2 regions of the Ornithinimicrobium pratense genome follow, and region 1 is predicted to be linked to the other one. Evidence: predicted binding sites of a transcription regulator. Region 1 holds the regulator's gene; the other holds the start of a gene.
The links. Region 1 encodes LexA, which represses DNA repair genes until DNA is damaged. Its sites were predicted from a motif close to TCGAACANNTGTTCGA; they were not measured.
Positions count from the first base shown of each region.

Region 2: FY030_RS05580 (DUF6504 family protein) is a predicted target of LexA. The motif match lies at 1,864-1,879, and genes of this name have one in related genera.

Region 1 is NZ_CP044427.1:965,912-970,320, forward strand. Features, by position in the region: gene FY030_RS04380 (Sir2 family NAD-dependent protein deacetylase) at 1-149, shown strand, start outside; gene FY030_RS04385 (DUF2382 domain-containing protein) at 271-1,245, shown strand; gene FY030_RS04390 (PRC-barrel domain-containing protein) at 1,373-1,705, shown strand; gene lexA (transcriptional repressor LexA) at 1,869-2,588, opposite strand; gene FY030_RS04400 (LysM peptidoglycan-binding domain-containing protein) at 2,841-3,317, shown strand; gene FY030_RS04405 (hypothetical protein) at 3,323-3,973, opposite strand; gene FY030_RS04410 (glycoside hydrolase family 65 protein) at 4,103-4,409, opposite strand, start outside.
Region 2 is NZ_CP044427.1:1,235,625-1,240,033, forward strand. Features, by position in the region: gene FY030_RS05570 (Rv2175c family DNA-binding protein) at 138-494, shown strand; gene FY030_RS05575 (polyprenyl synthetase family protein) at 528-1,502, opposite strand; gene FY030_RS16315 (hypothetical protein) at 1,485-1,658, shown strand; gene FY030_RS05580 (DUF6504 family protein) at 1,913-2,254, shown strand; gene FY030_RS05585 (SAV_6107 family HEPN domain-containing protein) at 2,353-2,799, shown strand; gene FY030_RS05590 (DNA polymerase III subunit alpha) at 2,802-4,409, shown strand, end outside.

The DNA of each region.
Region 1 (4,409 bases):
GCATACCCGTGCTCGTCGTGACCCGGGGCCAGACCAGGGCCGATGCCGAGACCACCGTGCACCTGGACGCGCTCCTGGACGATGTGCTGCCCCGGCTCGCGGACGAGGTGGCACGCGCCCCCTCGCGGCCCCGGGCGGGTCCGGCCTGAGGGCCACCTCTAGGGGTGCCGGGTGTCGCTCCAAGATGCACCAACGCGCGGTCGGTGATGGAGTCGTTACTGAGCCCCGGCCGAACGGTCAGGGCAGGAACTGACTCGAAGGAGGCGACACATGAACGTCAGCCAGGAGCAGATCAACGAACTCTACTCGGCCCAGGTAGTCACCCAGGATGGTGAGAAGTTGGGCGGCGTCGGCCAGGTGTACCTGGACGACCACACCGGCGAACCGAGCTGGGTGAGCGTGAAGACCGGTTGGTTCGGCACTAGCGAGAGCCTGGTGCCGCTGGACGGAGCCGAGCTCTCGTCCGAGGGCACGGTGCGCGTGGTCCCCAGCAAGGACGTCATCAAGGATGCGCCCAACGTGGACGCGGACGCCCACCTGTCCGCAGAGGACCAGGACGCGCTCTTCCGCTACTACGGCAGCGCGGGGGTCAACGTCAGCCGTTACGACGACCTCGACACGGCCGGGACCGCAGGCACCGGCACCCACACTGGAGGCACGGGGGACCGTGACGCGGCCGTGGGCGACGTCATGGGCCACCAGGGCGTGCATGCTGAGGGGCACACGACCGGCGGCGACGTCGGCAGCGGGCAGCGCACGGGGGACGCCGACCTGCACCGTGCGGGCGGCTCCACCGACGACGGCTCGATGACCCTGCACGAGGAGCGGGTCGACGTCGGCACCCAGCAGGTGGAGACCGGCCGGGTGCGCCTGCGCAAGCACGTCGTCACCGAGCAGGAGAACGTGACCGTGCCCGTCCAGCGCGAAGAGGTCGAGATCGTCCGCGAGCCCGTCGCCTCGGGTGACGTGGACGCCGGCGGTCGGCTCCAGGATGAGGAGGCCGAGGTGACGCTGCACGAGGAGCGTCCTGTCATCGACAAGGACGTGGTCGCGACCGAGCGTGTCGGGCTCCAGAAGGAGACCGTCACCGACGAGAAGCAGGTTGTCACCGACGTGTCCCACGAGGAGGTCGACGTGGACCGTCAGGGCGAGGGCCTGGGCGGCACCGACCGGGATGGCCTTGGCGGCACCGACCGGGATGGTCTGGGCGGCACCGACCGGGATGGCCGCGGCAGCGGCGTCTGACGGACAGTGATCTGAGGCCGCCTAAGCGAGCCTGACCAGGAGGGGCACGACCGGTGGGTCGTGCCCCTCCTGGTGTCCCGGGGGAGCAGACTGCAGGGACGCCGCTGCACGACATCCAGGAGGTCCCGTGGTCACCCAGGCTCAGCTCGACGCCCTCTACGACGCCGAAGTCCTCGACCAGGCCGGAGTGAAGGTCGGTCCGCTGGACAGGGTCTACCTCGACAACGCCACGGGCGTCCCGGCGTGGGTCTTGGTGCGGACCGGGTGGCTCGGTGGCCGCCGGGTGTTCTGCCCCTTGACCAACGCCGAGGTTGTGGGCACGCAGATCCGCGTCCCCTACCCGGTCGGGATGATCAAGGACGCCCCGGAGATACCGGCGGTCGAGCACCTGACCGAAGACGAAGAAGAGCAGCTGTACGACTATTACGCGATCGACGAGGGGCCGGCTCCGTCGGCCTGAGCCGGCGGGGGTCCTAGCCGGAGCTGGCCGGCGCTGCTCCGAGCGGTTAGGTCATTGCGCAGGCTGCCGGGGCCGTGCCCGGTGCAGCGGTATGGTGCGGCGCCGCCTCCGGAGGGGATGGAGGTCGAAGACGACGCCGCGGTCTAGGGGGGCTTCAGGCGGGTCAGACCCGGCGCAGGACCGCGGTGACCTTGCCCAGGATCGTGGCGTGGTCGCCGTCGATCGGCTCGTAGGCGGGGTTGTGGGGCATCAGCCAGGTCTTGCCGTCGCGATGGCGGTAGGTCTTGACCGTGGCCTCGCTGTCCAGCAGCGCGGCCACAATGTCTCCGTTGACGGCGGTCGGCTGACGGCGCACGACGACCCAGTCGCCCTCGCAGATCGCGGCGTCGATCATCGAGTCACCGACCACGTTGAGCAAAAAAAGCTCGCCGTCGCCGACCAGCTGCCGGGGAAGGGGGAAGACGTCCTCGACCGCCTCCTCGGCCAGGATCGGCCCGCCGGCGGCGATGCGCCCGACCAGTGGCACGTAGGAAGGACGCGGCCGGGCATCGCCGATGCCGGTCTCGTCCACCTCACCGTGCGAGACCCGCCCACCATCGGTGTCACCACGCCGGTAGCCCTGGCCCTCGGTGGTGGGGTGGACGACCTCGATGGCGCGGGGTCGGTGCGGGTCGCGGCGCAGGTAGCCCTTGCGCTCGAGCATCTTCAGCTGGTGGGCGACCGAGCTGGGTGAGGTCAACCCGACCGCCTCACCGATCTCGCGCAGGCTCGGCGGGTAGCCGCGGGCGTCCACCGAGTCGCGGATGACGTCGAGGACGCGCTGCTGCCGGTTGGTCAGCTTGGCCCCACCGTCTCGGTCGGGCAGCTCGTGGATCGTGGCCATGGGTCTCCATCCCCTCGTTCTGTCGCCACTCCCGCTGCTTGTCAGGCTCCTGGCCGAAAGTCCAGGTCAGAGGGTTTGTCAGTGGCGGATGATTCAGTTCCTGACATGCCACAAGGGTACGTGCGCCAGGATCGAATGACAAACATCTGTTCGGTCCGCGTGTCGACTTCCTCGGACGGCTGTGCTACAACTAGGACAAAGTTCCATCGGACAAGCGTCCGAAGGACCAAGAGGAACAGGAAGGTGATCAGCATGAGCACTGCCACCCTCGAGACCACTGCGGCCCTCCCGCTGGGGCTCGCCCCGGGCCGGTCCGACCGCCGACGCGCACCGCGCGGGATCCCCCCACACTTGCGACTGGTGCCGACCGGAGCCGGCGGCAGCAGCGCCGCCCACGGCGGGGCGCTGGCCTCCGCAGCGGGCCGGACGCTCGCAGCCCGACGTGGCGCGGTCAGACCGCTGCGGATCACCCGGCGGGGCCGGCTCGCGCTGACGAGCACCGCCACCCTCGTCGTGGCTCTCGTGCTGCTGTCCCTCATGGGGTTGATCGGTCCGGCCGGCGCGACCAGCTCGATCGTCGTCCAGCCCGGGATGACCCTGTCGCAGATCGCCGCCGAGCAGCTGCCCGACGTGCCCCTGAGCGAGGCGGTCACCGACATCCAGCGGGCGAACAAGCTGAGCACGAGCTCGATCGCCGCAGGCCAGGAGCTGGTGATCCCCGGCCGCTGACCGGGTCAGCCCTCGCGGCCCAGGGCGGTCCCGTCCGCGCCGTCGGACCCCGCGCCACCGGCCGGGTCGACACCCTGCGCCGTGGAGTAGACGGCGTCCCAGACCATGGGTAGCTGCCCGGTGGGGATGAAGTAGCCCGCGATATGCGGGTCGAACATCAGCCCGCCGATGCCGGCCTGGCGGTAGGTCTCGGCCGACTCGACGACCTCACGGGGGGGCAGGGCAATCGCGCGCAGGTCCTCATCCGGCCCGATCATGCCGTTCTTGACGGCGAAGTCCCGCGCTCGCTCGGCAGCCGTGAAGGTCAGCACCATGAGCTGGTCCTCGATCGTGGCCGCAGCCGGCGACTCCAGGCCCTCGTCGCCCACGGCGATGAACCACCAGTGGTCCAGCGACATCGTCAGCCGCCACAGCGCGGTCATCCCCACCTGGTCGTCCGCTCCGGTCACCTGCGCGGCCAGCCGGTCGGTCTCCGACGGCGGCAGGTCACTGCCCCCGGACGAAAGGGGCCGACCCCCTTCGTCATCCTCCTGGACGCCACCCTCGGCGTGCTCGGTGCCAGGGACCCCGGGCCGCTGCCCCTCGTAGATCGAGTCCTCCGGCGCAGTGCCGGGGCGGTCGTCGTCCTGGAAGGGCAGGGCGGTCGGATCGGTCATACCCGCTATCCGACCACACCGGCCCTGGCGCGCCAAGACGGATCGCCGGAGGCTCCGGATGCTGACCCGGCCTTGTGCCGCAGGTGCCAGGGCCGGCCCCGGCGGCACAGGGCGGTTGCTGATCAGCCCTCAGACGTCGCGCGGGTGACGCTGGACCGGGACCGGCCCCGTGATGTCTGCCGACCCGACCGGCCAGTTGTGCGGCACGACCCCGGGCGGGACAGGGGAGGAGGAGACCCGCCGCGACTGCTCGCGGTCGGTGGGGATGCTCTGACCCCGGTCACCAGTGTCCGGTCCGCCGTCACGGCGCGGTCCCTGGTCGGCCAGCGGCACCCGCACCTCCTCGGTGCCGACCTGGACCTGCTCACCCCGCACGTGCACCGTCACCGGTCCGCCGACCTCGACCGCGATCGACAGCGCGTCGTGCTCCAGCCGC
Region 2 (4,409 bases), 270 kb from region 1:
TCCGGGACAGGTGCGACGTTAGGGACATGCGGGATCGGCGATGAACCCGGTTCTGCTGGGACAGGAGGGACAGTACAGCCCAGAAAGCGGGAGCGCCACCTTCGCGGCGTGTCGTTCCATGTGGTTGACTAGAAGATGTGGTAAGTAACAGCGATGTAATTCCCGGCTGGCTGACGGTCCCCGACATCATGGAGCGGACCGGCGCGAGCCTGCCCACGGTCAAACGGTGGTTGCACGAGCGCGAGCTCGTCGGCCGGCGGCGGGGCCAGAACCGGGCCCTCATGGTCCCCAGCACCTTCGTGACCGAGGAGGGCCCGCTGGTCGCGCTGCGGGGCACGATCACCGTACTTACTGATGGCGGCCTCGCGGACGAGGAGATCATCGACTGGCTGCATGCCCCCGACGACAGTCTCGCCGGCGGCAGCGCGATCGCCTCCCTGCACGCCGGGGCCAAGACCGAGGTGCGCCGCCGGGCGCAGGAGCACGCCTTCTAGAACGCCGGTGCCCTAGTGCAGTGGGCGCCAGGATCAGGTCGCGCGGTCGGTGCAGATGGCCACCAGCTCAACCATCGCGTGCCGACCCTCCTCGGTGAGCTCCGGGGTGGACGAGAGCGCCGTTAAGGCGTCCTTCGCCTCGTCGGTGATCATCTGCTCGGTGCGGTCGACGGCGCCGGAGTCCAGCAGGACCTGGCGACAGGCGGTGACCGTCTCGTCATCGAGGTCGGGGTCACCCAGGCTCGCAGTGACGAGCTCGGCCCCGGAGGTGTCCGCATGCTCCAGCGCGTGCGCGATGAGTACGGTGTGCTTGCCCTCGCGCAGGTCATCACCGGCCGGTTTCCCGGTCTCGGTCGGGTCGCCGAAGACGCCCAGGACGTCGTCGCGCAGCTGGAAGGCCTTGCCCAGCCGGTCGCCGTACGCGGCCAGGGCGTCCAGGGTCTGCGGTGAGGCGCCGGCCGCGCGTGCCCCGATGAGCAGCGGCTGCTGCACGGAGTAGCGGGCGCTCTTGTAGAGGATCACCGTGCGGCAGGCTTCGATCCGCTGGGAGTAGTTCAGGTCCTGCCACCCACGGGCACCTTCGAGGACGTCGAGGAACTGGCCACCCATGAGCTGGGTGCGCATCCGGTCCAGCTCGGGACGGGCGCGCTGGAGAGCAGCAGGCGACAGCCCGCTGGTGGCGAAGACCTCGTCGGTCCAGTTCAGGCACAGGTCGCCGGCGAGGATGGCGCCGGCCAGGCCGAACCGTTCCGGGTCACCGTTCCAGCCCTGCTCCCGGTGGAGGGCGGCGAAGGCGCGGTGCGCCGTGGGTCGTCCGCGCCGCAGGTCGCTGTTGTCCATGACGTCGTCGTGGAGGAGGGCGGCGGCCTGGAAGATCTCCATCGAGCTCGAGGCGCGCACCGCGGCGGCGTCGTCCTCGCGCTCGCCGCCCAGGGCGCGCCAGCCCCAGTAGAGGAAGGCCGCGCGCAGCCGCTTGCCCCCAGAGAGCAGGTGCTCGATGACGTCCACGAGCGGGTCCATCGGCGCGCCGAGCTCGGCGAGCACCGTGCGCTGGTGCTGGAGGTGGCGATCGAGAGCCTGCTGCACCCGGTGGCGCAGGTCGACGCCATCCAGCGGATGGGCAAACGGCACGGGGGCTCGGCCTCCTGGCTCGGTGATGCTTGATGACGAGGGGCGCTGCTGCGTCCGAGGTCGAGCCTAGCGGGAGTTGGCCCCTGAGCCCGTCGCGAGCGGGTCGACCCGGGCCATCCCCTCCAGCTGGCCCGGGTCGGCTCCCATCCTGGCCGTTGGTCGACGGTCGCGGCGGCTGTCCACAGGTCTGTCGGACGGGGTTGACAGAGTGCTGGGCACAGGTCGTACATTTGTCTTATCGAACATGTATTCGAAAAACGTGCGGGTCGGCGGTGGAGGAGGAGCCCATGAGCAGGCGGTATGAGGAGCAGGTCGAGGTCCGGCTGGGAGCAGCGACCGAGCACGGTGTGCGCGTGGAGGGCGCGCTGCCCACGCTCTGGACGGAGGTGGGGGCCCAGGCCCAGAAGGTGCCCACGGTCTTCCTGTGGCGCGGTCGGGTGCACCTGGTCCGGGCGGTGCTGGGGCAGTGGTCCCAGCGGGTGCCGTGGTGGCGGGCTGAGGATCACGACGGGGAAGACCTGGAGCGTCGGGTGTGGCGGGTGGAGGCAGGAGCCGGGCAGTCGATGGGCACCGGCGTCTACGACCTGGTGCAGGACGACCGGTGGTGGTTGGCCCGGGTGAGCGACTGAGAGCAGAGCACGTGATGCAGAGCACGTGATGCAGAGCACGTGATGCAGACAAGGAGCGGGCGGCGGACGGTCCGCCCCAGCGAGGAGGGATGGACGAGATGACGATCACGCAGAGCACACTTCCCGGGCCGGGGATGACGGCAGGCGCCGTGCTGGACCTGTTGGACCGGGCCCGGGCCGGGCTGCTGGCGGCCTGCCACAGCAGCACGGCGGGCGAGCGCTACACCCAGGCGCACCTGGCAGCGCTGCGGGCAGGGGCGGCGCTGGTGGCCTCTCGGACCGCCCCCAGTCGTCGGGCCCGACCGCGCAGCGTGTGGGAGATGCTGCCCACGGTCGCCCCGGAGCTGACCGAGTGGGCGGTGCTGTTCGCCGACTCCGGGCGGCGCAGGCTGGCTCTGGAGCGGGGCGTCGACTGTGTCACCGCCCGTGACGCCGACGACCTGGTCCGCTCAGGCGAGCGTTTCCTGGAGCTGGTGCGGGCCTGCCTGCACCTGCCCTGCGAGCTGCCGCTGCCCACCGAGCTGGCACCGCTCGGGCGGGGATGAGCATGGGGGGCGACTTCGTCCACCTGCACGTCGCCTCCAGCGCCTCGATGCGCTACGGCGCGTCCCATCCCGCCGACCTCGTGGCCAGGGCCGTCGAGCTGGGTCAGCCTGCCCTGGCGCTGACCGACCGCGACGGTCTCTACGGTGCCGTGCGTTTCGTGCGCTCCTGCCAGGACGCCGGGATCCTGCCGGTGTTAGGTGTCGACCTGGCCTTGGGCAGCTCGGCGCTGGCGACCGGTGACCCGTCGTCCGCGGCCTCCCCTGCCGTGGTCACCGGGCTGCGGGAGGGCGGCACCCCGGCACATCTGCCCCCCACCTCAGGACATCCGTCCCGCACCCCAGTCAAGGGCGGGACCCTGGTCGACGACCTGCAGCCGCGGGTGGTCGTGCTCGCCCGCGGGCAGCGTGGTGGCGTGGGGCCAGGAGTTGGGTGGGCCCGGCTCTGCCGGTTGGTGACGCACACCCACCTGGCGGGTGAGCGTTCGGTGCCGCGGACCTCTCCTGAACTGCTGGCCCGGGCAGCAACCCCGGTCGAGGGGGTCGCCCCGGTCGTGGTGCTGCTGGGCCCGGACTCCGACGTGGGGCGGGCGCTGCTGGCCCGGCGGCGGGGGCAGGCCCGGCTGCTGCTGCAGGCCTGGGTCGATCTGCTCCCTCCGGACACGGTGCGGGTCGAGGTCGTCTGCCACGGCGGTCCGGAGGGGACCCCCGCCAGCCTGGGGCATGCCACCGCGCTGTGGGCCCTGGCCCGGGAGGTCGGGGTGCCCGCGGTCCTTACTGCCGCGGTCCGGCACGCCGTCCCCGAGCAGGCCCGGGTGGTTGACGTGCTCGACGCGGCCCGGCGGATGGTCACCCTCGACGAGCGGCACCTGGACCGGGTCAGCACCGCCGGGCACCTGGCCGGGACCGGCACCATGGTCGGTCTGGCCCGGCAGCTGGAGCGGGCCTCCGGTGGTGGTTCCCGGGCCGCCGACCTGCTGCGCGCCACCCTGGATCTTGCCGCCGCCTGCCACCAGGATGCCCGCTCCGACCTAGGTCTGGGCTCGGTCCACCTGCCCGAGCCCGAGGTGCTGGGGGTCAGCGGCATCGGCCAGGCGCACCAGGTGCTCACCGAACGCTGCACCCAGGCCGTCAGCACCCGCTACCCCGGGGCGGGCACCGCAGACCTTGAGGGCATCCGCACCCGCCTGGACGATGAGCTGGGCGTCATCGCGGGGCTGGGCTACCCGACCTACTTCCTCACCGTCGCCCAGGTCTGCGACCTCATCCGGGAGCATGGGGTGCGGGTCGCCGCCCGGGGGTCGGGCGCGGGCAGCCTGGTGACCTACCTGCTCGGGATCAGCGGTGTGGACCCGATGGAGCACGGTCTGCTCATGGAGCGCTTCTGCTCACCGCTGCGTGCTGAGCTGCCAGACATCGACATCGACGTGGAGTCGGCACGTCGCACGGAGATGTACGAACGGATCCTGGAGCGCTTCGGCTCCGACCGGGTGACCTGCGTGTCGATGGCCGAGACCTACCGGGTGCGCCACGCCCTGCGCGACGCCGCCGCCGCGCTGGGGATGCCGCCGGGGGAGATCGACGTCATCGCCAAGGCCTTCCCGCACATCCGC